4 regions of the Streptomyces sp. bgisy130 genome follow, and region 1 is predicted to be linked to each of the others. Evidence: riboswitches for the same ligand, from Rfam matches in the RefSeq annotation. Region 1 holds a riboswitch; each other region holds the start of a gene.
What was found. Region 1 has a riboswitch for cobalamin ahead of AC3EUV_RS27585 (ribonucleoside-diphosphate reductase subunit alpha). Riboswitches for the same ligand answer to the same signal wherever they lie in the genome.
Positions count from the first base shown of each region.

Region 2: linked by a shared signal. The riboswitch ahead of AC3EUV_RS18980 (SCO2321 family membrane protein) and the one ahead of AC3EUV_RS27585 (ribonucleoside-diphosphate reductase subunit alpha) in region 1 are both predicted to bind cobalamin.
Region 3: linked by a shared signal. The riboswitch ahead of AC3EUV_RS15690 (cobalamin biosynthesis protein) and the one ahead of AC3EUV_RS27585 (ribonucleoside-diphosphate reductase subunit alpha) in region 1 are both predicted to bind cobalamin.
Region 4: linked by a shared signal. The riboswitch ahead of cobN (cobaltochelatase subunit CobN) and the one ahead of AC3EUV_RS27585 (ribonucleoside-diphosphate reductase subunit alpha) in region 1 are both predicted to bind cobalamin.

Region 1 is NZ_JBYISA010000026.1:51,444-58,649, forward strand. It holds gene AC3EUV_RS27575 (transglycosylase domain-containing protein) at 1-797, opposite strand, end outside; gene AC3EUV_RS27580 (ribonucleotide-diphosphate reductase subunit beta) at 1,104-2,156, opposite strand; gene AC3EUV_RS27585 (ribonucleoside-diphosphate reductase subunit alpha) at 2,156-4,591, opposite strand; cobalamin riboswitch at 4,751-4,903, opposite strand; gene AC3EUV_RS27590 (Uma2 family endonuclease) at 5,032-5,619, shown strand; gene mctP (monocarboxylate uptake permease MctP) at 5,696-7,206, opposite strand, start outside.
Region 2 is NZ_JBYISA010000013.1:9,747-16,952, reverse strand. It holds gene AC3EUV_RS18985 (Strvi_7410 family MBL fold metallo-hydrolase) at 1-740, shown strand, start outside; cobalamin riboswitch at 863-984, shown strand; gene AC3EUV_RS18980 (SCO2321 family membrane protein) at 1,208-2,515, shown strand; gene AC3EUV_RS18975 (SCO2322 family protein) at 2,515-3,249, shown strand; gene AC3EUV_RS18970 (CbiQ family ECF transporter T component) at 3,246-4,412, shown strand; gene AC3EUV_RS18965 (ABC transporter ATP-binding protein) at 4,409-6,037, shown strand; gene AC3EUV_RS18960 (ECF transporter S component) at 6,034-6,981, shown strand; gene AC3EUV_RS18955 (alpha/beta hydrolase family protein) at 7,121-7,206, opposite strand, start outside.
Region 3 is NZ_JBYISA010000010.1:1,554-8,759, forward strand. It holds gene AC3EUV_RS15680 (caspase family protein) at 1-2,429, opposite strand, end outside; gene AC3EUV_RS15685 (effector-associated constant component EACC1) at 2,435-2,872, opposite strand; cobalamin riboswitch at 3,076-3,225, shown strand; gene AC3EUV_RS15690 (cobalamin biosynthesis protein) at 3,379-4,413, shown strand; gene AC3EUV_RS15695 (cobyric acid synthase) at 4,502-6,097, shown strand; gene AC3EUV_RS15700 (putative cobaltochelatase) at 6,153-7,206, shown strand, end outside.
Region 4 is NZ_JBYISA010000030.1:24,741-31,946, reverse strand. It holds gene cobN (cobaltochelatase subunit CobN) at 1-3,528, opposite strand, end outside; cobalamin riboswitch at 3,565-3,697, opposite strand; gene AC3EUV_RS29040 (cobalamin biosynthesis protein CobG) at 3,871-5,427, shown strand; gene AC3EUV_RS29035 (precorrin-8X methylmutase) at 5,488-6,168, shown strand; gene AC3EUV_RS29030 (precorrin-2 C(20)-methyltransferase) at 6,165-7,206, shown strand, end outside.

The sequences.
Region 1 (7,206 bases):
GTGCGATGCTTCGCCCGCTCTTCCTTGCTCATCTTCCCGGTGGCGACCTGCCGGTCCAGTATCCACTCCCAACGTGCCACCGCCCGCGCGTGATTGGCCTTGCTCAGCCCCGGGTCGTACTGCTCCGAACCCTTCAGCACGGCGGCCAGCACGGCGCCCTGGCTGGGATTGAGATCCTTGGCGCCAATGCCGTAATACGCGTGTGCGGCGGCCTCGATCCCATAGGAATCCCGGCCGAACCAGCTGGTGTTGAGATACCCGCGCAGAATGTCGTGCTTGGACTTCTGGTTGCTCAGCTTCAGCGCGATGATGAATTCCCGCACCTTGCGGGTGGCCGTCTGGTCCTGTGAGAGATAGGTGTTCTTCACATACTGCTGGGTGATGGTGGAGCCGCCCTGGGTCTCGCCGCCCAGGACCATGTTCTTCACGGCGCGGCCGATGCCCATGAGGGAGACCCCGGCATCGCTGTAGAACGTGGCGTTCTCCGCCGCGATCACGGAGTTCTCCACCGAGTCCGGCACCTTGTCCAGCGTGATGTTCTGCCGGTTGACCGCACCCACGCTCACCATTTCGCTGCCGTCGGACCAGTGATAGACGGTGGCTTGCTTGCCCGCCAGTTCATTCTCGTCAGGCACGTCGATCTTCGCGTAGACCACAGCTAACAGCCCGGCCAGGCCGAGCAGGCCGAGCGAGAGCGCACCGAGCCACTGACGCCATGACGGCAGCCAGCGGCGCGGGCCCTCCCGCCCCTGCCGCGGATAGTCGAGGAACCGGCGACGCCCCTTCGTTCCCTTCATGCCCGGATAGACATGGTGATCCCGGCTCTTGGTTTACCAGGTAACAGAACGCTCACAAACGGCGTGTCACCAGGGAGAACGGGCGTCGGCATGCTGCCCGGAAGATCCTGATGTGGAGCGTGATCGGCATGCTTGGGTGGCTTGTCGGTGACGGTCGGCCGGTCCGGGACCGGGCCTGGCAGCGGCGTCGCCGGTGGGACCGGACGGGCCGGAGGGCAACGAACTGAGGCAGACGAAGGGGCCCGCCACGGCATCGCGCCGCGGCGGGCCCCTTCGCCCGTACGAGAAGTCGTCCTGGAAGCCGGCCTAGAAGTCGTCGTCGAAGGAGACCGAACCCTCGACGGCGACCTGGTAGGCGGAGGCCCGGCGCTCGAAGAAGTTGGTCAGCTCCTGGACGTTCTGGAGCTCCATGAAGGAGAACGGGTTCTCCGAGCCGTAGACGGGCGCGAAGCCGAGCCGCTGGAGCCGCTGGTCCGCGACGCACTGGAGGTACTCGCGCATCGACGCGGTGTTCATGCCCGGCAGGCCCTCACCGCACAGATCCCGGCCGAACTGGAGCTCCGCCTCGACGGCCTCCTTGAGCATCTCGGTGACCTGCTGCTCCAGCTTGTCGTCGAAGAGGTCGGGCTCCTCCTGGCGGACGGTGTCCACCACCGAGAACGCGAACTCCATGTGCATGGACTCGTCGCGGAAGACCCAGTTGGTGCCGGTGGCCAGCCCGTGCAGCAGCCCGCGGGAGCGGAACCAGTAGACGTACGCGAAGGCGCCGTAGAAGAACAGCCCCTCGATGCAGGCCGCGAAGCAGATGAGGTTGAGCAGGAACCGGCGCCGGTCGGCCCGGGACTCCAGCCGGTCGATGCTCTCGACCGAGTCCATCCACTTGAAGCAGAACTCCGCCTTCTCGCGGATGGAGGGGATGTTCTCCACCGCCGCGAAGGCCGCGGCGCGGTCGTCCGGGTCGGGGAGGTAGGTGTCCAGCAGCGTCAGATAGAACTGGACGTGCACGGCCTCCTCGAAGAGCTGACGGCTCAGGTACAGCCGCGCCTCGGGGGAGTTGATGTGCTTGTACAGCGTCAGCACGAGGTTGTTGGCGACGATCGAGTCGCCGGTCGCGAAGAACGCCACCAGCCGGCCGATCATGTGCTGCTCACCCGGCGAGAGCTTGGCGAGGTCGGCGACGTCCGAGTGGAGGTCGACCTCCTCCACGGTCCAGGTGTTCTTGATGGCGTCCCGGTAGCGGTCGTAGAACTCCGGGTACCGCATCGGACGCAGGGTCAGCTCGAAGCCCGGGTCCAGGAGGTTCTTTGTGCCGGTGGTGGCGGTGTGCGCGGCGGAGGCGTTGGGGGTCTCGGTAGTCATTACTGGCAGGCCTCGCAGGACTCGGGGTTTTCCAGGGAGCAGGCGACCGCCTCGGGGTCGGTGGCCTGCTGCGGTACGGGGGCGGGAGCGGCGGCCGCGGCGCCGCGCGCCGACTGGGCGATCCGGGTCGCCGGCCGCGAACGCAGGTAGTACGTCGTCTTGATGCCGCGCTTCCAGGCGTAGGCGTACATCGAGCTGAGCTTGCCGATGGTCGGCGACGCCATGAAGAGGTTCAGCGACTGGCTCTGGTCGAGGTAGGGCGTACGCGCCGCGGCCATGTCGATCAGCGCGCGCTGCGGGATCTCCCACGCCGTGCGGTACAGCGCCCGGACCTCCTCCGGGATCCACTCGACGTCCTGCACCGAGCCGTTGGCCTCGCGCAGCGCGTCCCGGGTCCGCGCGTCCCACAGCCCCAGCGCCTTGAGCTCCTCGATCAGATACGCGTTGACCTGGAGGAACTCACCGGACAGCGTCTCGCGCTTGAAGAGGTTCGAGACCTGCGGCTCGATGCACTCGTACACGCCCGCGATGGAGGCGATGGTCGCGGTCGGCGCGATCGCCAGCAGCAGGGAGTTGCGCATGCCGGTCAGGGCGATACGGCTGCGCAGCGCCGCCCAGCGGTCGGCCCAGCGCGGCTCGGCGTTCGGGTAGTGGTCCGGGTGCAGCACGCCGCGGGCGGTGCGGGTCGCGGACCAGGCCGGGTGCGGGCCGTGCCGCTCGGCGAGGTCGGCGGACGCCTCGTAGGCGGCGAGCATGATCCGCTCGGAGATACGGGTCGACAGCTCCTGCGCCTCGGGCGAGTCGAAGGGCAGCCGCAGCCGGAAGAAGACGTCCTGGAGGCCCATCAGGCCCAGACCGACCGGGCGCCAGCGGGAGTTGGACGTCCCGGCCTGCTCGGTCGGGTAGAAGTTGATGTCCACCACACGGTCGAGGAAGGTGACGGCCGTGCGGACGGTCGCGTCCAGCCGCTCCCAGTCCATGTCGCCGTGCTCGCCCAGGTGCGCCGCGAGGTTGACCGACCCCAGGTTGCAGACCGCGGTCTCCCCGTCGTTGGTCACCTCCAGGATCTCCGTGCACAGGTTGGACGAGTGCACGACCTGGCCGGTCTCGGCGGTCTGGTTGGCGGTGCGGTTGGCGGCGTCCTTGAACGTCATCCAGCCGTTGCCGGTCTGCGCCAGGGTACGCATCATCCGGGAGTACAGCACCCGGGCCGGGATCTGCTTGAGCGCCCGGCCCTCGGCCTCCAGCTTCCGGTAGGCGGCGTCGAACGCGTCGCCCCACAGGTCCACCAGCTCCGGGGCGTCCGAGGGCGAGAACAGCGACCAGTCGGCGTCCGCCTCCACCCGGCGCATGAACTCGTCCGGGATCCAGTGCGCGATGTTCAGGTTGTGCGTACGGCGCGCCTCCTCACCGGTGTTGTCGCGCAGCTCCAGGAACTCCTCGATGTCCGCGTGCCAGGTCTCCAGGTAGACGCAGGCGGCGCCCTTGCGCCGGCCGCCCTGGTTCACGGCCGCGACCGAGGCGTCCAGGGTGCGCAGGAACGGCACGATGCCGTTGGAGTGCCCGTTGGTGCCGCGGATCAGCGAACCGCGGGCGCGGATGCGGGAGTACGAGAGGCCGATGCCGCCGGCGTGCTTGGAGAGCCGGGCGACCTGGTGGTAGCGGTCGTAGATCGAGTCCAGCTCGTCCAGCGGCGAGTCCAGCAGATAGCAGGACGACATCTGCGGGTGGCGGGTGCCGGAGTTGAAGAGGGTGGGGGAGGAGGGGAGGTAGGACAGCGAGCTGGTGAGCCGGTAGAGCTCGGCGACGTCGTCCAGAGCGCGGTCGCTATGGTCCTCGGCGAGACCGCAGGCCACCCGCAGCAGGAAGTGCTGCGGGGTCTCGATGACCTGACGGGTGGTGGGGTGCCGCAGCAGGTAGCGCGAGTGCAGGGTGCGCAGCCCGAAGTACCCGAACCGGTCATCGGCACCGTCGACCAGCGCCCGCTCGACCAGCGCGTCCAGCCGGGCGGCATGGGCCCGTACGAACTCCGCGGTCTCGTCGGCGATCAGCCCCTCGCGGTGGCCGACCTCGACGGAGGCGGAGAAGGCGACCGCCCCCTGTCCGGCCGCCTCCTCCGAGATGGCGAGGGTGAGCAGCCGCGCCGCGAGCTTGGAGTACTGCGGCTCGTCGCCGATCAGACCGGCCGCGGCATCGGTGGCCAGCGACCGCAGTTCGGCCTCGTCGGAGCCGGCGTGCCGGCCGCGCAGCGCGGCGGCGGCCACCTTGCCGGGGTCGGTCGCGGTCAGGTCCTCGGTCAGCTGGGTCAGGGTGCGCAGCAGGGCGACACCCGGCCCGTCCTCGCCCGTGCCGCTGTTGGCGGCACCGGGAGGCGTGGCCACCACGGGCGGCACGGCCTCGGCGTCTGACGCGGGCTCCGTTGGCGCGATGGTCACGCGATGCTCTCCCTCACTCGGCGGGGCCGGGAGGGAGGGACGCGACGGGCGCACGCGGGCATGCGGCACCCCGTGACGGCAGGGGTGCGCGGGCACACCGCGCGGCGTCCACCGGCCCAACCCTCGGGGCCCGGACGTATCGACGACCGCACCCCTTGCGGTGCGGACGTACCGTCGGCAGGTCCTCGGACTACACGGGCACGCGCCCAGGGCCGGTATCCACCCGGCCGAGCGCGCTCCTACACCGTTGCGGGACAGTTCCGGATTCGCACCGGATTCCCCTGCGGCGACAGCGAGGACGAGCATACATGTGGGGGTGACCTCTCACGTGCACCCCCACATCTAGTGTGTCGTGAGTGATCACACAGTGTCTGTCAGTGGCCTCGGCTAGGGTCGGTGACAGTTCTTTGTTCCGTCCCGTGGAAGAAGGAGAAGGCCTCATGACCGCGCTCGCCGACCGGCCGCACATCATGGAGACCGAGCATTTCGAAGAGGCCGCCCGGATACTCGCCCGCTTGGAAGAAGGCGCGCGATTGGAACTCATCGACGGGAAGGTCAAGAGCAAGCCCATGCCGGACGGGGATCACGGTCGGATCATCGAGTGGCTGACACGCATCTGCATTCAGTCACGACCTGAGCTGTGGCTCTACCCGGATCAGGGACTCAAGGCGGAGGAGGACCGCAGTGGCCGGGCCCGGCCGGACGGGGCACTCTCCGTCAGTGGTGCCTTTGTCGGCCAGGGGGAATGGGTCGACCCTGAGCCGGTGTTGATGGTTGTCGAGGTCACGTCCTCCGACTCCGACACGCACCAGCGTGACCGTGTGGAAAAGCCCCGTGCGTACGCGGGAGCCGGTATCCCGCTCTATCTGCTCATCGACCGGCAGGAATGCCAGGTGTCGCTCTACAGCGAACCCGACGGCACCCGCTACGAGGACGTCCGCACCGTCCCGTACGGCAAGTCCCTCCACCTCCCCGACCCCGTAGGCATCACCCTCGAAACCGAGCAGCTGAAGAACTGGGTGAACTGAACGGCGAACGCCAACGGGCCGCCGCGCCCCGGAGGGAGCGCGACGGCCCGTTGCCGGAAGCCGGCCGGCCGGTGGCTCAGTGCCCTGCCGGTGCCTTTTCCGTGGCGGGCGGGAGATCGACGGCGACGCCCTCGTCGCCGGCGTCCGCCGTGTAGTCGGCGGGGCTGGTCTCGTCGATGCCTTCGGGGGCCTTGGCGGCCTTCAGGGCGAAGGTGAGGACGACCGTCACCACCACGTTCAGGACGAACGCGGTCAGACCGATGTAGCCGATCTCGCCGATGCCGGGGATCTCCGCGCTGGAGCCGCCGAAGTGCTTCTGGGTCGGGCTGGCGACGCCGTAGGCCGCGAGCGTGCCGTAGAGCATGCCGACCGCCCAGCCGGCCAGCAGCGCCCAGCGGTGGAACCAGCGGGTGAAGAGGCCGCCGACCAGGGACGGCATGGTCTGGAGGATCCAGATGCCGCCCAGCAGCTGGAAGTTGATGGCGACGGTCTTGTCCATGGTGAGGACGAAGACCAGCGCGCCGACCTTCACCAGCAGCGAGACCAGCTTGGCGACCTTGTGCTCCTGCTCGGGCGTGGCGCCCGGCTTGAGGAAGTCCTTGTAGACGTTGCGGGTGAAGAGGTTGGCCGCGGCGATCGACATGATGGCCGCGGGCACCAGCGCGCCGATGCCGATCGCGGCGAACGCCACACCGGAGAACCAGCTCGGGAACATGTCCTCGAACAGCTGCGGGATGGCTAGCTGCGGGTTGCCCTGGATGTCCGTGCCGGCCTTGATCGCCATGAAGCCGAGCAGCGCCAGCAGGCCCAGCATGAGGGAGTACAGCGGCAGGATGGTGGTGTTGCGGCGGATCACATTGCGGCTGCGCGAGGACAGCGTCGCGGTGATCGAGTGCGGGTACATGAAGAGCGCCAGCGCCGAGCCGAGCGCCAGGGTCGCGTATGCCCACTGGGCGTTGGGGCCGCTGATCAGCTCGCCGCGCGGTTTGCCGGGCACGGCACCGGGCTCGGCCAGCGCCTTGCCGGCCGAGTCGAAGATCGCGTCAAAGCCGCCGAGCTTGACCGGGATGTAGATGATCGCCACCGCGATGACGAGGTAGATCAGCCCGTCCTTGACGAACGCGATCAGCGCCGGCGCCCGCAGCCCCGAGGAGTAGGTGTACGCGGCCAGCACGGCGAACGCGATCAGCAGCGGCAGGTCCTTGACGAACCAGTTGGTGTGCTCGCCGCCGCCGATGCCCATCACGTCCAGGACGGCCTGGATGCCGACCAGTTGGAGGGCGATGTACGGCATCGTGGCCAGGATGCCGGTGAGCGCCACGGCCAGCGACAGGCCCTTGGAGCCGAAGCGGCCGCGGACGAAGTCGGAGGTGGTGACATAGCCGTGCTTGTGCGAGACCGACCACAGGCGGGGCAGGAAGGTGAAGATCAGCGGGTAGACCAGGATCGTGTACGGCACGGCGAAGAAGCCGGCCGCGCCCGCCGCGTAGATCGCCGCCGGGACGGCCACGAACGTGTAAGCCGTGTAGAGGTCCCCGCCCAGCAGGAACCACGTCACCCAGGTGCCGAAACTGCGGCCGCCCAGGC
Region 2 (7,206 bases), on a different contig from region 1:
AGTGGCTCGACTACCTGCTCGCCAAACTCACGGCGGCGGGCGCACCGGACGACCATCTGGCGCCCCTGCGGAAGGCCCGCGCCACAGGGAACGGCCGGAAGCTGCCCGGCCGGCGGGCCGCGCTGCCGGACCGCGGCATCGACCCCGGCGAACTGCTCGACCTGCCGGGGCGCCGGGTACGCGCCATCTGGACGCCCGGCCACACCCCCGGCCATGTGTGCCTCCACCTGGAGGAGGAGCACCCCTCGGCGCGGACGCCCGGCTTCGGCCGGCTGTTCTCCGGCGACCACCTCCTGCCCGGCATCACCCCGCACATCGGCCTGTACGAGGCCCCGGACGAGGAGGGGAGCCCGCCCGGCCCGCACGGCATGGCGGGCTCCGGGGAGGACGCCGACCCCTTGGGCGACTACCTCGACTCCCTCGAGCGCGTCGGCCGGCTCGACCCCGCCGAGGTGCTGCCCGCCCATCAGCACGCGTTCACCGACGCCGGCGGCCGGGTGCGCACCCTCATCGCCCACCACGAAGAGCGGCTGGCCCAGCTCGGATCCCTGCTCCAGGAACCGCGCACCGTCTGGCAGCTCGCCGTGGCCATGGAGTGGAACCGCCCGTGGGAGCAGATCCCTTACGGATCCCGCAATATCGCCGTCTCGGAGGCCGAGGCCCATCTGCGCCGGCTGGTGAAGCAGGGGCGGGCGGAGTGGGTGCCGGGGTCGGATCCGGTGCGGTATCGGGCGGTGTGAGGGGGCGGGCCTTTCGTACCCGGCGCCGGTGCGCCCGGCCCGTGCCGCGCCCGTGCCCGGCGCGCGCGCCGCTCCCTCCGGCTCGTGCCGGATTTCGTCGGCTCGTACGGGCGAGCGAGCGCCCGCCCGGTGCCGGTTAAGGTGTGCGGGACAAATTCATCCGTACCCGATCGGGGGAAGCCGGTGGAAATCCGGCGCTGACCCGCAACCGTGAGGACGGCCCGTCCGTACCGCGCCGGCTGGCCCGGCAGGACGGCCGTACGAGCCGGAGCACCCGAGGGGGCACGACCAAGGCTCCCGCCACCGGAACCGTCCGCCACAGGGACGGCCGGTGCGCGGCACCGTCGAGGTATACGGAGCTGAGCCCGGTGCCACCGCGTCCGCGATCCAGGGGGATGGCCGCGCGGGCGGTCGGCCGAGCGCGGCTGCGTACATCTCCGCGACCCGACCCGAGAGGCACCGACCCGATGGCCCCCATGGCTTCCATGGCTCACCAGGCCCCCCTGACGCACCCCGTCGCCTTCCTGGCGCGCCGCGCCGCCACGGCGCTGGCGGCCGCGGCGGTGCTGGGCGCGGCCGCTGCCCCCGCCGCGTACGCCGACGACGCCGCCCCGTCCGCGTCCCCCAAGAAGCTGCCGGACGGCCTGTACGGCACCAAGGACCCGCAGTACGACGGGGTGTGGCGGCAGTCGCTCGCGCTGCTCGCGCAGGACACGGTGGGGGTGCGGCCGGCGGCGTCCGGCGTGCGCTGGCTGGTCGGGCAGCAGTGCGCCGACGGCGCGTTCACCGCTTTCCGTGCCGAGCCCGGCAAGCCCTGTGACGCCAAGACCATGCGGGACACCAACCAGACTGCGGCCGCGGTGCAGGCGCTGGCCGCGCTCGGCGGGCACGGTGACACCGTGCAAAAGGCCGTGGGCTGGCTGAAATCGGTGCAGAACGATGACGGCGGCTGGAGCTCGATGCCCGGTTCGGCCAGCGACGCCAACTCCACGTCCGTGGTCATCGGCGCGCTCGCGGCGGCGGGCGAGAAGCCGCGGTCCGTGACCTCCAAGAAGGGCGGCAAGACCCCGTACGACGGGCTGCTCACCTTCCAGCTGGGCTGCGACGCGAAGGAGGGCGAGCGCGGCGCGTTCACCTTCCAGCTCAAGGGCGCCGCCCCGAACGCCGACGCCACCGCGGCCGCCGCGACCGGAGCGCTCGGCAAGGGCTTCGTCGTGGCGCCCGCTGACCAGCGGGCAGACGCTCCGGTCAAGCCGCTGAACTGCAAGGACGGCGGGGACGCGAAGAAGAACGAGTCGGCGCGGGCCGCGGCGGGTGGCGATGCCTACCTCGTCGCGCAGCTCGACAAGAACGGGCAGCATCTGCTCTCCGCGATGCCGGGCGCCGAGAAGCAGCCCGATGTCGGCAACACCGCCGACGCGGTGGTGGCGCTGGCGGCGGGCGGGCACGGTGCCGCTGCCGCGAAGCCGCTGAAGTGGCTGGAGAAGAACGCCACGGACTGGGCCAAGCAGAACGGACCCGCCGCGTACGCCCAGCTGGTGCTGGCCGCGCACGCCACCGGTACCGACCCGCGTTCCTTCGGCGGCACCGACCTGGTGGCCGCGCTCAACGCCACCGGTCCCAAGCCGGCCGCCGCGGCGCAGAAGGACACCGGGGACGCCGACGGCGCCACGGACGGCGGCGGCATCAGCGTGTGGTGGGTCATCGGCGTCGGCCTCGCCTTCGGCGCCGGCATCGGGTTCCTGCTGAGCAGCCGTAAGAAGAACCAGCTCTGATGCGGCGGACCAGGATCGCCGGCGCCGTACTGCTGGCCGGTACGGTCACCGGCCTGGCCGCCGGGCCCGCGCAGGCGCAGGAGTACCGCTACTGGTCGTTCTGGGACGGCAAGGGCGGCTCCTGGGCGTACGCCACCGAGGGGCCGGCCACTCAGCGTCCGGCCGACGGCGCGGTCGCGGGCTTCCGCTTCACCCTCGGCGCCGACTCCGCCGGGGCCGGTAAGCCGCGCCCGGCCGCCGACTTCGATGCGATCTGCCGCGACACCCCCGCCAAGGACGGCCGCAAGCGGATCGGCATCGTGCTGGACTTCGGCACCGCGGCGGACGCGCCCGGCGGCGAGCGGCCGCCGGCGGCCAGGACGGAGTGTGCGCAGGTGGCCGAGGACGCCTCGGCGGGCGAGGCGCTGGCGGCGGTCGCCCGGCCGCTGCGTTACGACGCCAATGCCTTGCTCTGTGCGATCGCCGGGTATCCGAAGGCGGGATGCGCGGAGGCGGTGAACGGATCGAAGGACGGCCCGAAGGACGGCGCGACGGACGGGGCGAAGGACGGGGCGAAGGGGTCCGCGTCCTCCGCTGCTTCGTCCGCGGGAGCGGCGGAGGGCCGTGCCGACGGGAAGGACGGGGGCGGTGGGAGTGTCGACGGGGGGCCGTCCGCCGGACTGCTCGGCGGGGCCGCGGTCGTCGTCGCCCTGGGTGCGGCAGCGGTGTGGCAGGCACGCCGCCGACGCGGATGAGCGCCCCGCAGGCGACCCGTACCACCGCGCTGCACGCCGGCGCCTGGTGGCTGTGGGCGCTGGGCCTGGCCACCGCGGCCTCCCGCACCACCGATCCTCTGCTGCTGGGGCTGCTGGTGGGGGTGGCCGGATATGTCGTCGCGGCGCGTCGTACGGATGCGCCGTGGGCCCGCTCGTACGGCGCGTTCGTCAAGCTCGGGCTGGTCGTGATCGTCATCCGGCTGGTCTTCGCCTTCTTTCTCGGCTCGCCGATCCCCGGTACGCACACCCTCGTCACGCTGCCCGAAGTGCCGCTGCCGGACTGGGCGAAGGGCGTCCGGATCGGCGGCCGGGTCACCGCGGAGGGCATGGTCTTCGCCCTGTACGACGGACTGAAACTGGCCACTCTCCTCATCTGTGTGGGCGCCGCCAATGCGCTCGCCAACCCGGCCCGGCTCCTGAAGTCCCTGCCCGGTGCGCTCTATGAAGCGGGCGTCGCGGTCGTCGTGGCGATGACCTTCGCCCCGAACCTGGTCGCCGACGTCCAGCGGCTGCGCGCCGCCCGCCGGCTACGCGGGCGCCCCGACCGCGGGGTCAAGGCACTCCTCCAGGTCGGACTGCCGGTGCTGGAGGGCGCGCTGGAGCGCTCGGTGGCGCTGGCCGCGGCCATGGACGCACGCGGCTACGGCCGCAGCGCCCAAGTACCGCCCGCCGTACGCCACCTCACCTCCGTGCTCACCCTCGGCGGGCTGCTCGGGGTCTGCGCCGGAACCTATGGGCTGTTGGGGGACACCGGGAGCGGCTACGGGCTGCCGCTGCTGCTCGCCGGGCTGGCGGCGGCGCTCGCCGGGCTGTGGCTCGGGGGCCGCCGCTCGGTGCGCAGCCGCTACCGGCCCGAGCGGTGGGGCGCCCGCGCCTGGCTGGTCGCGGGCTCCGGCATGGCCGTCGCCGCCCTGATGATCTGGGCGAACGACTATGCACCGGCCGCGCTGCATCCGCCCGCCGTCCCGCTCACCACCCCCGTTCTCCCCCTCTGGCCGGCCGTTTCCGTTCTCGTGGGGCTGCTTCCCGCGTTCGTCGCCCCGCTCCCGTCGAGCGCGGACCGGGCCGGGTCCCGTGCTGCGTCCCGTGGGCGTCGCCGTGCCTCTGATGTCGATCCGTGTACGAAGGAGCCCACCCCGTGATCCGGTTCGAGCAGGTCTCGGTCACCTACGGCGATGCCGCGGCGCCCGCCGTCCAGGGCGTCGACCTGACCGTCCCCGAGGGCGAACTGTGTCTCCTGGTCGGCCCCTCCGGCGTCGGCAAGTCCACCGTCCTGAACGCCGTCTGCGGTCTCGTCCCGCACTTCACCGGCGGCACCCTGCACGGCCGGGTCACCGTCGACGGCCGGGACACCCGCACCCACAAACCGCGCGAACTGGCCGATGTCGTCGGCACCGTGGGCCAGGACCCACTGGCGCACTTCGTCACGGACACCGTCGAGGACGAACTCGCCTACGGCATGGAATCGCTCGGCCTCCCCCCTGAGGTGATGCGCCGCCGGGTCGAGGAGACCCTCGACCTGCTGGGCCTGGCCGAGCTGCGCGACCGCGCGATCACCACGCTCTCGGGCGGACAGCGGCAACGGGTGGCGATCGGTTCGGTCCTCACCACCCACCCCAAGGTCCTGGTCCTGGACGAGCCGACCTCCGCACTCGACCCCGCCGCCGCGGAAGAGGTGCTCTCCGTCCTCCAGCGGCTGGTCCATGACCTCGGCACCACGGTCCTGCTGGCCGAACACCGGCTGGAGCGCGTGGTCCAGTACGCCGACCAGGTCATCCTCCTTCCTTCCCCGGGCGCGCCCCCAGTCATGGGCACCCCCGCCGACATCATGGCCGTCTCCCCCGTCCACCCCCCGGTCGTGGCCCTCGGCCGCCTCGCCCACTGGTCCCCGCTCCCCCTCTCCGTACGCGACGCCCGCCGCAAGGCCGCCCCCCTGCGCGAGCAGCTGGCGGAGGTCCCGCCGCAGGCGCCCGCGAGGAACGCGGGGCCCGAGCCGGGAGCACCGGATGCTGCCGCGGAGGTCTCGGGGCTCGGTGTGCGCCGGGGTCGGACCGAGGCGCTGCACGGGGTGGATCTGACCGTGCGGGGTGGCGAGACGGTCGCCCTGATGGGACGTAACGGTGCGGGGAAGTCCACCCTGCTCACCACCCTCGTCGGGATGCATCAGCCGTCGTCCGGCACGGTGCGGGTCGGTGGCGCCGTCCCGCACCGCACCAGCCCCCGGGACCTCCTGCGACATGTCGGTCTGGTCCCGCAGGAACCTCGTGACCTCCTCTACGCCGATACCGTCGCCGCCGAGTGCACCGCGGCCGACCAGGACGCGGACGCCCCCGCCGGCAGCTGCCGGGCTCTGGTCGCCCGGCTGCTGCCGGATGTCCCGGACTCCGTTCACCCCCGTGATCTGTCCGAGGGCCAACGGCTCGCGCTGGCCCTCGCGGTCGTGCTGACCGCCCGTCCACCACTGCTCCTTCTCGACGAGCCCACCCGCGGCCTGGACTACGCCGCCAAGGCCCGGCTGATCGAGGTGCTGCGCACCCTGGCCGCCGAGGGCCACGCCATCGTCCTGGCCACCCATGACGTGGAACTCGCCGCCGAACTGGCGCACCGCGTGGTCATCCTCGCCGACGGCGAGATCGTCGCCGACGGTCCCACCGACGAGGTCGTGGTCTCCTCTCCTTCCTTCGCGCCGCAGGTCGCCAAGGTCCTCGCCCCGCTGCCCTGGCTGACGGTTCCCCAGGTGGCCCGCGCCCTGGAGGCCCTCGCATGACCGTGCCTGCACCCCGCCGGGAGGGCGCCGGGCCCGGCTCCGGTCCCAGCCTCGGCTCCGATTCTGCTTCCGGCCCCGGCCGCCCCGGGCCCGGCTCCGGCCGCCCCAACCCCGGCCGCCAGGCCCGTGCCGTGCGGCTAGGTCCCCGCTCCATCGCCGCGCTGGCCCTGATCTCGGCCATCGGCGTGATGGCCTTCGGCTGGCCGCTGCTCGCCGACTCCGCCTCCGGGCTCGCCCATTCCAAGGACGCGCCCTGGCTGTTCGCCGCGCTGCTGCCGATGCTGCTTGCCGTTGTCGTGGCAACCATCGCCGACACCGGCCTGGACGCCAAGGCCATCGCCATGCTCGGCGTCCTGGCCGCGGCCGGGGCCGCCATGCGCCCGCTGGGCGCGGGGACCGCCGGCATCGAGCCGATGTTCTTCCTGATGGTGCTGTCGGGTCGGGTGCTCGGGCCCGGGTTCGGGTTCGTACTGGGTTCGGTGGCGATGTTCGCGTCCGCGCTGCTGACCGGCGGTGTCGGGCCCTGGATGCCGTTCCAGATGCTGACGATGGGGTGGGTGTCGATGGGCGCCGGCCTGCTGCCGGGGCCCGACCGGCTGCGCGGCCGCGGTGAACTCGCCCTGCTCGCCACCTACGGAGCCGTCTCCGCCGTCCTCTACGGCCTGATCATGAACCTCCAGGGCTGGCCCTATATCGCCGGCCTGACCTCAGGGGTCTCCTTCGTCCCCGGCGACCCGCTCGATCAGAATCTGGCCCGCTATCTCGCCTACTGCCTTGCCACCTCCCTCGGTTGGGACCTCCCCCGGGCCCTGGTCACCGTGATCCTCACCTGCACGCTCGGGGGCACCGTCCTCCGGGCGCTGCGCCGCGCCACCCGCCGCGCGGCCTTCGACGTCCCTTCCTCCTTCACTCCCGATCTGCCCCGAGAGGCCACGTCCCGGTGAGGTGACCCCGGGTGCCGTCGCCCCGCGTGCGGTGACCCCGGCTTCTGCCTCCCTTCTGCTCCTGGGTGTGCCCCTCCCTGCCTGGGGCGGTGATCGTCAGTCGTCTCGCTGCACGCCCCCGGCATCCTCCGGAGCCGTATCAGCGGGCGACCGGCAGTGTGCGGGCGATGGACGGTTGCGAGCGCAGGAATGACCTGTAGTGGTCGGCGTCGGCGCCCTGGTCCA
Region 3 (7,206 bases), on a different contig from region 1:
AGGGTCCGCTCCACGCCCGCCGCGCGCCCCGGGCCCGCACCGTCGTCCTGGTCGAGGATCAGCACGATGGCCTTGTTGGTGGCCGGGGACTTCTTCATCCTGCGCACCGCGCGGGTCAGCGCTTCCTCCATCGCGGCCCCGTGCTCGACCAGTTCGCCGCCCGCGATCCGGTTCAGCGCGGCCCGGCCCGGTGCCGGGTCGGCGCTGCCGGGCGCGACGAGCTCGCGCACCGCGTCGGCGTCGGTGGGGTGCCCGCGGTCCGGGAAGGCCCACAGGCCGTAGGTGTGGCGGGCGCCGACCATCTCCAGGACGCGCCCGGCCGCGCGCAGGGCGGTCGGCAGCCGGCCGCCGTCGGCCATGGAGGTGGAGGTGTCGAGGAGGATCAGCACCTGGCTGGACTTCTGGGCCTTGTCGTAGCCGTCCAGTACCTGGGAGACCTGGTCCGGGTCCGCTGTGAAGGGGACGGTCGGGGCGAGGGGGCTGACGTCCGCGCGGCTGTCGAGCAGCGGTGAGCCCGCCCCCGGGCCGGTGCCGTGCACACCACGGTAGCCCTGGGCGGTGAGGGTGCGCCGGCCGCCGTCCGCGGCGCGCAGCCAGGTCGCGAAGCGGGCCACGGCGGCCTGCCGTGGGGTGGCGTCCCGGGTGCCGTGCCAGTCGACCCGGATCAGGGGGTGGTCGAGGGCGGGGACGTCCCGGGGGTAGTAGGCGACATAGCGGCTGCGGAGCGGGAGCGGGGCGTCCAGGGCCGGGCAACTGCCGGTGGCGCGGCCGAGGTTGTAGTCGGCGAGGGACTTCTCCGAGACCAGGGGGGCGGACTTCGTACGGTCGACGGAGCCGGCGGCGTCCGCGTCGGGGCGCAGCGAGCACAGCAGTTCGGTGCTGCCCGCGTACTGGCTGCCGGGGGCGGACAGCCGCTCCTCGGCGTGCCGGGCCAGGGTGAGGTCGGGCGCGCCGGACGAAGCGGCGTCCGAGCCGTCGTGGGTGAGGTAGAGGCCGAGGGTGTGCAGCAGTCCGGTGCCGGACAGCACCGGGCTCGGCCGCAGCAGCCGGAGGTCGCGGTGGGTGCGGTCGGTGCCGGTGAGCAGCTCCCGCCAGGAGGCGCCGGCCGGTTCGACGTCGTCCAGCCGGCGGTGTGCCGGGATGCCGACGACCAGGGGGGTGTAGGCGACCGGGGCGCTGTAGTGCAGGGTCGCCGGGGAGCCCTTGGCGGGCATCCCGCGGCGGGCCTCGTAGTAGTCGGCGGTGGATTCGGGGATCCAGATGTCGGGCTGGGGTCCGGGCCGGTAGAGGGGGTCGATGCCCTTGTCGTCCGGTCCGTCCTTGCCGGTGCCGTGGGCCTCGCCCTGCCAGCGGTCGGCGGCGGCGAAGCCCTGGTCGACCTGGTCCTTGGCAGCGGAGTAGACGGTGATCTGGGCGCGCCGGCAGCCGTCGGGGAGGTCGCCCTCGCCGTTGAGGGGCCGGGTGTTGGCGTCGGACATCTCGTAGTCGAAGGCCGCCTGGCGCAGCGCGGGTTCGGCCTCGGGCGCGGTGAGCAGCCGCAGTTCGAGGGCGGGCGGGCAGGCTGCGGCGGCGCCCGGGAGGTTCAGCAGGACGACGCCCGCGGTGGCCGGTACGGCGATGATCGCCAGCACCATCAGGATCCGGAACCAGTGCCGGAAGGAGGTGTTCAGCCGGCGCCGTAAGCGGATCCGCAGCGGGGTGGGGGGCCGGATGCCGGGGGTGGCGAAGGACAGGATGACGTCGTCGACGGTGTTCTGCTTGGCCGAGCGGGGCTCCCAGACGTCGCCCATCGGGGTCTGCTCGCCGGCCAGTTGGTCCCGCAGCTCCCGGACGAGGTCCTCGAAGGTGACGAACCGCTTGCCGGGGATGCCCTCTTCCAGGATCTGCCGCAGGGCGCGGGTGAAGACACTGCCGCCGGTGGGCTCCTCGCCGCTGAAGATCCGGCGGTTGGGCTGTGCGGCCATCAGCAGCGACGTGGGGGTGCGGCAGGCGTGGAAGGCCTCCCCGGCGTTGCCGGCGTAACAGCACTCCAGGACGATCACGATCCGGTCGGCCCGCGCGTTGTCCAGGTAGGACAGCACGGTGTCCTGCCAGGAGACGGTTTTGTGCCGCCGTTCCGACGCACCGACCATGAGCTGGAGATTGCCGCCGTCCCGGCCGACCCGGCCGTGGCCGGAGAAGTACACCAGCAGCAGTCCGCGGGCCTCCTGGGTGACGGCGTCCAGGGCCTGTTCGACCTCCCAGGGCTCCTGGGGCCGGCAGATGACGACCTCGCCCTTGGTGAAGAGGTCGGTGCCGGGGGCGAGCAGGACGCGTTCGAGTTCCTGGGGGTTGTCCCGTACGGCGGGCAGCGGCCGCAGGTGGCGGTAGTCGTCGACGCAGATCAGCAGCGCCCGGTTGACCTTGCCGCGTGCGTCGTATTCGGACATCCGGCTCAGTCCCCGGCGGTGCTGCCGCCCCCGTTCGCCGGGCTGCCGGGATCGGGGCGTTCGGGGGCCGGGGCGCCCGGTCCCGGGTCGCCCAGTGCGCGCAGTTCGCCGTCCCCGCCGCCGACCGCCACGGCGGGCCGTTCGCCGGTGTCGCGTTCCTCCCTGCGGCGGCGCAGCCACTCGCGCAGGGCGATGCTCAGGCTCTTGGTGATCTCGGCGGCGACCGCGCCGACCACGACCAGGATCAGGTCGTCGACGCCGATGGCCATGTCGCCGGGGCCGTCGTCGCGCTCCCCCGCCGGCCGCAGCTCCCAGTCGTGCGGCCGCCCGTTCAGCCAGGGCTCGCGCTCCAGCCACGCCTTGAGGTCCTCGGCGTCCTGGTCAGGATTGTTCGTGCCCGTGATCCTGATACGGATCTCGTGACGGTCAGCGCGCTGCGGCATCCCCCGGCCCCCTTCCGGCGGCCCCTTCGCCGCCGTGCACCAGATAGTGACGCGGGATCAGGTGCGCGGGCAACCGTCCGTGACCCCCCAGCCACGCTGTGGCGTGCGCCACAGCGCCTGCCACGGGGCAGCGTCGCAGGTCAAGGGTGAGTTGACGGCGTTCGCGGGGCGTGGTGGACTGCCGGAGCCAATCGGCGACAGCAGAGGAAGTCCGGTGCGAATCCGGCGCGGTCCCGCCACTGTCACCGGGGAGCGTTCCTCCAGCGAAGGCCACGGTCCGCCTCGCATACGTCGGATGACGTACGCGGGACTGGAAGGCCGGAGGACACGCCGATCCGGGAGCCAGGAGACTCTGGTCGCCGTCACGTCGAGCCAGGGCGCGGACCCTGAGTGAGGACATACCGCCATGCCCGGCCGCCCCTTGAGATCGCCACTGCCCGCTGCCGCAGGGCTCCTTCGGGGCCGGGCGGGACGTCACGGACGCGCCCTGACGGCGGTCTGACCCGATGCGCGGCGAACACGCGGGATATGCGTGCGGCGCGGCCCTCGGCTTTCTCGGCGACCTGATCGCGGCGGATCCGCGGCGCGGCCATCCGGTGGCCGCGTTCGGCCGGGCCGCGGGCGCCGTCGAGCGCCGGCTGTGGCGCGACCACCGTGGTTACGGGGCGGCTCATGCCGTGCTGTGTGCGGGCGGGGCCGCGGCCGGTGCGGCGCTGCTGGAGCGCGCGGTGCGGGGCTCGGCTTCCGCTTCTCTGCTGTCGCTCCGTGGTGGCGCCCGGGTCGCGCTGACTGCGGCGACGGCCTGGGCCGTGCTGGGCGGCACCTCGCTGGGCCGGGAGGCACGGGCCGTCGGCGGGGCGCTGACGGCGGGTGATCTGGACGTGGCACGGGAGCGGCTGCCGCATCTGTGCGGGCGCGATCCGCAGGCGCTGGACGGGCCGCAGATGGCCCGTGCGGTGGTGGAGTCGGTCGCCGAGAACACCTCCGACGCGGTGGTCGGCGCCCTGGTATGGGGCGCGTTGGGCGGAGTGCCCGGTCTGGTGGCGTTCCGTGCGGTGAACACCCTGGACGCGATGGTGGGGCACAAGTCGCCGCGCTACCGCCGCTTCGGCTGGGCCGCGGCCCGGCTCGACGATCTCGCCGGCTGGCCCGGCTCCCGGCTGACCGCCGCGCTGACCGTGCTCGCCGGCCCCGACCGGCGCGGTGCGCTGCGGGCCTGGCGGGCGGACGGCGGTGCGCATCCGAGCCCCAACGCGGGCCCGGTGGAGGCGTCGTTCGCGGGTGCGCTGGGCGTACGGCTGGGCGGCACGCTGGCGTACGGCGGGCGGGTGGAACACCGTCCGGTGCTCAACGGCCCGGCGCCGCCGGTGGCGGTGGACGACATCGAGCGCGCGGTGCGGCTCTCCCGGCGGGTAAGTGTGCTGGCACTGGCGACGACGGTGGCGGCGCGGGCGGCGGGCGGCGCCGCGCGGGCTGTGGTGGCCCGGGGGGCGTTGGCTCGGGGGGCCAAGGGGCTCGGGCGTGAGGCGGGCGCGGTATGAGGCCGTCCGTTTTTTCCCCGCCGCCCACCCCCCTTCGGGGGGTGGGCGGGTGTAGTGACCCGAAGCGCAGGAGGAGGAGGAGGAGCCGGTGAACGGGCGGTTGAAGGCAGCCGGCGGGGCGGTCGGCGGTGGCCTGTTGGTGGCCGGGACGACGTCCGACGCCGGTAAGAGCGTGGTGACGGCCGGGATCTGCCGCTGGCTGGTCCGGCAGGGCGTCCGGGTGGCGCCCTTCAAGGCACAGAACATGTCGCTGAATTCGTTCGTCACGCGCGAGGGCGCGGAGATCGGACGGGCCCAGGCGATGCAGGCCGCCGCGGCGCGGGTGGAGCCGACCGCGCTGATGAACCCCGTCCTGCTCAAGCCGGGCAGTGACCGCAGCAGCCAGGTGGTGCTGCTGGGGAAGCCGGTGGGAGAGCTCAGTGCCCGGGGGTACTTCGGGGGGACGTCCCAGGGGAAGACGCAGTACGCGGGCCGCCGGGAGCAGTTGCTCGGGACGGTGACCGACTGCCTCCAGGAGCTGCGGCGTACCCATGACGCGGTGATCTGCGAGGGCGCCGGCAGTCCCGCCGAGATCAATCTGCGGCGCACCGACATCGTGAACATGGGCCTCGCACGGGCCGCCCGTATCCCGGCGGTCGTGGTCGGTGACATCGACCGCGGCGGGGTGTTCGCCTCGTTCTTCGGCACCACCGCGCTGCTGTCCAAGGAGGACCAGGCGCTGGTCGCGGGCTATCTGGTCAACAAGTTCCGGGGCGATGTGACGCTGCTGGAGCCGGGCCTTGCGATGCTGCGCGGCCTCACGGGGCGGCAGACGCTGGGCGTGCTGCCCTTCGCGCACGGGCTCGGCATCGACGAGGAGGACGGCCTGAGGGTGTCGCTGCGCGGCGCGGTGCGCGAGAGCGTGGTGGCTCCGCCGCACGGCGCGGATGTGCTGCGGGTGGCGGTCTGTGCCGCACCGCTGATGTCGAACTTCACGGACGTGGACGCGCTGGCCGCCGAACCGGGCGTGGTGGTGCGGTTCGTGGACCGGCCCGAGGAACTGGCCGACGCCGACCTGGTGGTGCTGCCGGGGACCCGGGGCACGGTCCGGGCGCTGGCATGGCTGCGGGAGCGCGGGCTGGCGGACGCGATCACCCGGCGGGCCGCCGAGGGGCGCCCGGTGCTGGGCATCTGCGGCGGCTTCCAGATGCTGGGCGAGCGCATCGAGGACGAGGTCGAGTCGAGGGCGGGCGTGGTCGACGGGCTGGGGCTGCTGCCCGTACGGGTGCGGTTCGCGGCGGAGAAGACGCTCGCGCGGCCGGCCGGCGAGGCGCTGGGCGAGCCGGTGGAGGGCTACGAGATCCACCACGGTGTCGCCGAAGTGACCGGCGGGGAGGAGGCGTTCATCTCTGATGACCAAGGGCGCAGCCTGGACGGCTGCCGGGCCGGCTCCGTATGGGGCACGCACTGGCACGGGTCGCTGGAGAGCGACGGCTTCCGCCGGGCCTTCCTGCGGCGGGTCGCGGCGGACGCGGGCCGGGCGTTCGTCCCGGCCCCCGACACCCGGTTCGGCGTGCTGCGCGAGGAACAGCTGGACCGGCTGGGCGATCTGATCGAGGAGCACGCGGACACCGGCGCGCTGCTGCGGCTGATCGAGGAAGGGGTGCCGGAGGGACTGCCGTTCGTGCCTCCGGGGGCGCCATGAGGGGTACGCACAGGACGAATACGGAGCTCGACGGCGACGTGGAGGACGACACAGCATGACGACCGCGCACAACACGACCCCGCAGTACCCCTTCACCGCGGTGGTCGGGATGGCCGATCTGCGGCTCGCGCTGCTGCTGAACGCGGTGAGCCCCGCGGTGGGCGGCGTACTGGTCCGCGGGGAGAAGGGCACCGCCAAGAGCACCGCCGTCCGGGCGCTGTCGGCGCTGATGCCGGCCGTGGACGTGGTCAGCGGCTGCCGCTTCGCCTGCGCCCCGGCCGCCCCGGACCCCGGCTGTCCCGACGGGCCGCACGGGACGGGCGGCGTCGAGGAGCGCCCGACGCGGATGGTCGAACTCCCCGTCGGCGCCTCCGAGGACCGGCTGGTCGGCGCGCTGGACATCGAGCGCGCGCTGTCGGAGGGCGTGAAGGCCTTCGAGCCGGGCCTGCTGGCGGACGCGCACCGCGGCATCCTGTACGTCGACGAGGTCAATCTGCTCCATGACCACCTCGTGGACCTGCTGCTGGACGCGGCCGCCATGGGCGCCTCGTACGTGGAGCGCGAGGGTGTCTCCGTGCGCCACGCGGCCCGTTTCCTGCTCGTCGGGACGATGAACCCCGAAGAGGGCGAGCTGCGGCCGCAGTTGCTGGACCGCTTCGGGCTCACGGTCGAGGTCGCCGCCTCGCGCGAGCCCGACGAGCGGGTGACGGTCGTCCGGCGGCGGCTGGCCTACGACGCCGATCCGGCCGGTTTCGCGGCGGAGTGGGCGGCCGAGGAGGACGCGCTGCGCGGGCGGATCGCCGCGGCCCGGGAGCTGCTGCCGCGGGTGACGCTGGGCGATGCGGCGCTCCGGCAGATCGCCGCGACCTGTGCCGCGTTCGAGGTGGACGGGATGCGCGCGGACATCGTGATGGCGCGTACCGCCACCGCGCTGGCCGCCTGGGCGGGGCGGACGGACGTCCTGGAGGAGGACGTGCGACAGGCGGCGCTGCTGGCGCTGCCGCACCGCCGGCGCCGCAACCCCTTCGACGCCCCCGGCCTGGACGAGGACAAACTCGACCGGACGCTGGAGGAGTTCGGCGCGGACGAGAACGCCGACGAGAACGCGG
Region 4 (7,206 bases), on a different contig from region 1:
CATGCCGCGGGATTCCGCCTCCAGGAGGCGTTCGGCGATCCCGTGCAGGGCCCAGGGGTTGGCCTCCTCCAGGAAGGCCCGGTTCTCGGGGTCGAGGACGTAGGTCTGGGCGAGCTTGTCGTACATCCAGTCGGCGACCACGCCCGTGGTGGCGTCGTAGCCGAACAAGTAGTCCACAGTGGCCGCGAGTTCAAAGGCGCCCTTGTAGCCGTGGCGGCGCATCGCCTCGATCCAGCGGGGGTTGACCACCCGGGCACGGAAGACCCGGGAGGTCTCCTCGACCAGGGTGCGGGTGCGGACCGTCTCCGGGCGGGTGGAGTCACCGATGTACGCCTCGGGCGCCTTGCCCTTGAGCGCCTTGACGGTGGCGACCATGCCGCCGTGGTACTGGAAGTAGTCGTCGGAGTCCGCGATGTCGTGCTCGCGGGTGTCGGTGTTCTTGGCGGCGACCGCGATGCGCTTGTAGGCGGTCTCCATCTCGGAGCGGGCCGGCCGGCCCTCCAGCCCGCGGCCGTAGGCGTAGCCGCCCCAGACCGTGTAGACCTCGGCCAGGTCGGCGTCGGTGCGCCAGTCACGGGAGTCGATCAGCTGGAGCAGGCCAGCGCCGTACGTCCCCGGGCGGGAGCCGAAGATGCGGGTGGTGGCGCGGCGCTCGTCGCCGTGGTCGGCGAGGTCGGCCTGGGTGTGGGCGCGGACGAAGTTCTCCGCGGCCGGCTCGTCCAGTCCGGCGGCGAGCCGTACGGCGTCATCGAGCAGGCCGATGACGTGCGGGAAGGCGTCCCGGAAGAAGCCGGAGATGCGCAGCGTGACATCGACACGGGGGCGGCCGAGCTCGGCGAGCGGGATCGGCTCCAGCCCGTTGACCCGGCGCGAGGCGTCGTCCCAGACGGGGCGGACACCCAGCAGCGCCAGCGCCTCGGCCACGTCGTCGCCGGAGGTCCGCATGGCGCTGGTGCCCCACAGCGACAGGCCGACGGACTGCGGCCAGTCGCCGTTGTCGTCGCGGTAGCGCGTCAGCAGGGAGTCGGCGAGGGCCTGGCCGGTCTCCCAGGCAAGGCGGGAGGGCACGGCCTTGGGGTCGACGGAGTAGAAGTTCCGGCCCGTCGGCAGCACGTTGACCAGGCCGCGGAGCGGGGATCCGGAGGGCCCGGCCGGGACGAAGCCGCCGTTGAGGGCGTGCACGGCGTGGTCGATCTCGTCGGTGGTGGCGGCGAGGCGCGGGACGACCTGACGGGCGGCGAAGTCGAGGATGTCGGCGACCGCGGCCGGGTGCCCCTCGGCGGTCCTGGCCACCGCTGCCGGGTCCCAGTCCGCGTCCTCCATCGCCTGTACGAGGGCGCGGGCGGTGGCCTCCGCCTCGTCGGCGGTCGTGCGGGTGGCCGCGGACTCGTCCAGTCCGAGCGCCTCCCGCAGACCGGGCAGGGCGGACGTACCGCCCCAGATCTGGCGGGCGCGCAGGATGGACAGCACGAGGTTGACCCGTGCCTCGCCGGCCGGCGCGCCGCCCAGCACATGGAGTCCGTCGCGGATCTGGGCGTCCTTGACCTCGCACAGCCAGCCGTCGACATGCAGCAGGAAGTCGTCGAAGCCGTCGTCGTCGGGGCGTTCGTCCATCCCCAGGTCGTGGTCGAGCTTGGCGGCCTGGATCAGCGTCCAGATCTGGGCGCGGATCGCGGGCAGCTTGGCCGGGTCCATCGCGGAGATGGCCGCGTACTCATCAAGGAGCTGCTCCAGGCGCGCGATGTCGCCGTAGGACTCGGCGCGGGCCATCGGCGGGACGAGGTGGTCGACGAGGGTGGCGTGCACCCGGCGCTTGGCCTGGGTGCCCTCGCCGGGGTCGTTGACCAGGAAGGGGTAGACGAGCGGCAGATCACCGAGGGCGGCGTCCGGGCCGCAGGCCGCGGACAGGCCCGCGTTCTTGCCGGGCAGCCACTCCAGGTTGCCGTGCTTACCGAGGTGGACCATGGCGTCCGCGCCAAAACCGCCGTCGTCGGCGGAGGCCGCGATCCAGCGGTAGGCCGCCAAGTAGTGGTGCGAGGGCGGCAGATCGGGGTCGTGGTAGATCGCGATCGGGTTCTCGCCGAAGCCGCGCGGCGGCTGGATCAGAATCAGGAGATTGCCGCGGCGCAGCGCGGCCAGCACGATGTCGCCGTCGGGGTTCCGGCTGCGGTCGACGAACATCTCGCCGGGCGGCGGCCCCCAGTGCTGCTCGACGGAGTCCCGGAGTTCCTGCGGCAGCGTGGCGTACCAGCGCTTGTAGTCGGCGGCCGGAATGCGGACCGGGTTACGGGCGAGCTGTTCCTCGGTGAGCCACTCCTGGTCATGGCCGCCGGCCTCGATGAGGGCGTAGATCAGCTCGTCACCGTCGCCGGACTCCAGGCCCGGGACCGGCTCGGCGGTCTCGTCACCGAAGTCGTAGCCGTCCGCCCGGAGGCGGCGCAGCAGGGCCACGGCACTGGCCGGGGTGTCCAGCCCGACCGCGTTGCCGATGCGGGAGTGCTTGGTCGGGTAGGCGGACAGCACCAGCGCGAGGCGCTTCTCCGCGGCCGGGATGTGGCGCAGCCGGGCGTGCCGGACGGCGATCCCGGCGACCCGGGCGGCGCGCTCGGGGTCGGCGACGTAGACCGGCAGTCCGTCCTCGTCGACCTCCTTGAAGGAGAACGGGACGGTGATCAGCCGGCCGTCGAACTCGGGGACCGCGATCTGCGAGGCGGCGTCCAGCGGCGAGAGCCCCTCGTCGTTCTCCTCCCAGGCGCTGCGCGGCCCGGTCAGGCACAGGGCCTGAAGGATCGGCACGTCCAGGGCGGCCAGCGCGCCCGCGTCCCAGGCTTCGTCGTCGCCGCCCGCGGAGGCCTCGGCGGGCTTGCTGCCGCCCGCCGCGAGGACCGTGGTGACCAGGGCGTCGGCGCTCCCCAGCGCCTCGATCAGCTCCGGCTCGGGGGCGCGGAGGGAGGCCACGAACAGCGGCCGGGCACGCCCGCCGGCCGCCTCGATCTGCTCGCACAGGGTCCGTACGAAAGCGGTGTTGCCGCTCATGTGGTGGGCGCGGTAGTAGAGCACGGCGACCAGCGGGCCGCTCTCGTTGCGTCCCTCCCAGTCCAGCGGTCCCCAGGACGGGGCGGGCTCAGGCGGCTCGAAGCCATGGCCGGTCAGCAGCACCGTGTCGGAGAGGAAGCGGGCGAGCTGGTCGAGGTTGGCGGGACCGCCGTGCGCGAGATAGGCGTGCGCCTCGGCCGCGATGCCGACCGGGACCGTGGACTGCTCCATGAGCTGGGCGTCGGGGGCCTGTTCACCGGTGAGTACGACGACCGGCCGGTGCTGGTCCTCGGCGAGCAGCACCTCCAGGCCCTCCTCCCAGGCGCGGATGCCGCCGAGGAGACGTACGACGACGAGGTCGGTGCCCTCCAGCAGCGCGGGGAGTTCGGCGACGTCGAGGCGGGCGGGGTTGGCGAGCCGATACGGCACGGGACCCGTGGCCGCGCGGGCGCTGAGCAGGTCGGTGTCGGAGGTCGACAGCAGCAGAAGCATGCGAGCGCAGGCCTTCCTCGGGGTATCCGCGCCCCGGGTGGTCGTATGGACGGCGGGAGTTCCTGGCTCACCCGGCAGTTGCCGGGTTCACAGTGGCGGGACCGCGCCGGATTCACACCGGGCTTCCTCCCTGGGGCCGTAAGGCCCTGCGCCGTCGCTGGCGTCGGCGGGCCAGCCGACCCACCGACCTGCATAGTAAGGGCTGCGGCCGAGCGAGGTAAGCGGGCCTCCGAACCTGCCGTATCGGTACGGGGCGCGCGGCTCCGCACGCGGATCCGGGCCGCGAGCTTGGCCGGATCCGGCCCGGATGGGCCACCCACCTCCGTGGGTATGCTCGCGGCCATGCCGCCCTCCCCCTCGACACGGCCCCACGGGTCCGAACCGCCCATACGGGACCGCGGTGACGCCTGCCCGGGAGCGCTGCGGCTGCACTCCGCCGCCGACGGCCACCTCGCCCGAGTGCGGCTGCCCGCCGGAGACTTGACGGTGCGTCAGGCCGAGGCGCTGGCCGACGCCGCGGACCGGCTCGGGGACGGCCATCTCTCCCTCACCTCCCGCGGCAACGCGGAACTCCGCGGCCTCCCGGACGACTGCGGCGGCCGGCTCGCCGCCCTGCTGCGCGACGCCGGTCTGCTGCCCTCCGAGCGCCACGAACGCATCCGCAACATCCTCGCCTCCCCCCTGGCCGGACTGGACCGGCACACCCCTTCTGACGTGCGGTTGTGGGCCCGTGACCTGGACGGACTGCTCTGCACGAGCGAGTCCGTGACCGCGCTGTCGGGCCGCTTCCTCTTCGTCCTGGACGACGGCCGGGTCGATGTGGCGGCGCTCGGCGGCGATGTGAGCTTGGTCGCAGAACCGGCCGGGACCGAGGCACCGGCGGACCACGCGGACCAGTCCGGGACCGCACACCCGGCCCGGCCCACCGGCAGTGCCCTGCTGCGGATCGGCGACGGCCCGACGGCCCTGCGCATCGCCGGCCCCGACGCCCCACGCGCCGCCCTCACCGCCGCCGAGGCATTCCTCGCCGCCGCCGAGGCAAGCGGCAGCGGCGCCTGGCGGGTACGTGAACTCCCCCCCGGCCACGGCCTGACGGCCCGGGGCGTCGCGGAGCGGCTGCGGGGGGCGGGGATTGGGTGTGCGTTTGTGGCTGGGGCTATGGACGTGGCTGGAGGGGCGGAGGTGGCCCCCGCGCCGTACCCCGCCCCCGTCCCCTACTCCGACTCCTCCGCCCCCGGCATCGTCGAGGGTCGCGGCGGCGTCCGCGCGCTCTCCGTTCTTGCGCCGCTCGGGAGGCTGTCCGTCGCGCAGTGGCGGCTGCTGGCCGGCGTCGCCGCGGCGGACGGGGAGGGCGCCCTCCGGCTCACCCCCTGGCGCGGCATCGTGATCCCGGGGCTGTCCGCCGACGTGGCGTCCGTCCGCCTGCGTGAACTGGCCGCCGCCGGGCTGATCACCGACCCGGACTCCCCCTGGCATCGCATCGGCGCCTGCACCGGCCGCCCCGGCTGCGCCAAGTCCCGTACCGACGTACGGGGCGATGCAACGGCCGCGGTCATGGCGGGCACGCCCGTCCCCGTATCGGTATCCAGCCCTGACACCTGCTCCGACGCCGTCCCCCGCCTCCCCGGCGAACCGGGGCCGGGGCCGGGGCCCACGCCAGCGCCAGGACCAGGGCCCGGAGCAGGACGGGGACCGGGACCGGGACCGGACAACCCGGCCCCCCGTCACCACCTCCCCGTGTACTGGTCCGGCTGTGAGCGGCGGTGTGGGCACCCGCACGGTGCCTGGGTCGATGTGCTGGCGACGGCGGACGGCTACCGGGTATCGGTCGTCCCGCCGAAGACCCCGCCCGCCCCGGCGGCACCTGCACCCCCCGCAGCCCCCCGCCCCACCTCATGAACCACCTCCAACACACAGCTCCACGTCCCACCCCATGAACCACCCCCGACCCACAGCGCCATGCCCCACCGCCAGAACCGTCCCGTACCCGACAACCCCGAGGCCACAGTGACCGCGTTCGACTACGAGAAGGACGGTGCGGCGATCTATCGCCAGTCCTTCGCCACCATCCGCGCCGAGGCGGACCTCGCCGGCCTGCCCGCCGACGTCAGCCGGGTCGCGGTCCGGATGATCCACGCCTGCGGCATGGTCGACCTGGTACGCGATCTCGCCTTCACCCCCGAGGTGGTGGCCCGCGCCCGCGAGGCGCTGCGCGCCGGTGCGCCGATCCTCTGCGACGCCAACATGGTGGCCAGCGGCGTCACCCGTAAGCGGCTGCCGGCCGACAACGAGGTGCTGTGCACCCTCGCCGACCCGTCGGTGCCGGACCTGGCCGCCCGGATGGGGACGACCCGCAGCGCCGCCGCCCTGGAGCTGTGGCGGGACCGGATGGAAGGCGCCGTGGTCGCGTTCGGCAACGCCCCCACCGCCCTCTTCCGGTTCCTCGAAATGATCGAGGAGGGCGCGCCCCGCCCCGCCGCCGTCATCGGCATACCCGTCGGCTTCATCGGCGCCGCGGAGTCCAAGGACGCGCTGATCGCCCACCCGTCGGAGCTGGACCACATCGTCGTGCGCGGGCGCCGGGGCGGCAGCGCCATGGCCGCCGCCGCGATCAACGCCCTGGCAAGCGAGGAAGAGTGAGCGTGAGCGAGCAGCAGCTGACCGGTCGCCTCTACGGTGTGGGCCTCGGCCCCGGCGACCCGTCCCTCATGACGGTACGGGCGGTCGAGGTCATCGCCGAGGCCGACGTCATCGCCTACCACAGCGCCCGGCACGGACGCTCCATCGCGCGCTCCATCGCGGCCCAGCATCTCCGTGCCGACCACATCGAGGAAGCGCTGATCTACCCGGTCACCACGGAGTCGACCGATCACCCCGGCGGCTACCGGGGCGCACTGGACGAGTTCTACGAGACCGCGGCGGCCCGCCTCGCCGCGCACCTCGACGCCGGCCGCACGGTCGCCGTCATCTCCGAGGGCGACCCGCTCTTCTACGGCTCCTACCAGCACATGCACAAGCGGCTGGCCCACCGCTATCCGACCGAGGTCATCCCCGGCGTCACCTCCATCAGCGCCGCCGCGGCCCGCCTGGGCAAGCCGCTCGCCGAGGCCGACGAGGTCCTGACGATCCTCCCCGGCACGCTCCCGGAGGAGGAACTGACCGCCCGCCTGGCCTCGACCGACACCGCCGTCGTCATGAAACTGGGCCGCACCTTCCCCACCGTCCGCCGCGCCATGGAACGCTCCGGCCGTCTCCCGGAGGCCCACTACGTCGAGCGCGCCACGATGTCCGGCGAGCGCACGGAGCGGCTCGCGGACATCGACGCGGAGACGGTCCCGTACTTCTCCGTCAGCGTGGTGCCGAGCCGCATCGCGGACCTGCCACCGGCGGGCACGGCAACGGCGACGGGCACGGCCGCGGGGACGGGCACGGCCCCTGCCGCGGCCACAACTACGGCCCCGGCCCCGGCCTCAGCCTCGGCTACGACCACGGCCCCGGCTACGACCACCGCCGCCACCACCACCGACGCCCCGTCCGGCGCCGCCGAGGCGGACTCCACCCCCCACCCCGGCGAAGTCGTGGTCGTAGGCACCGGTCCGGCCGGGCCGCTCTGGCTGACGCCCGAGTCCCGTGGCGCCCTGGCCGCCGCCGAGGACCTCGTCGGCTACACCACCTACC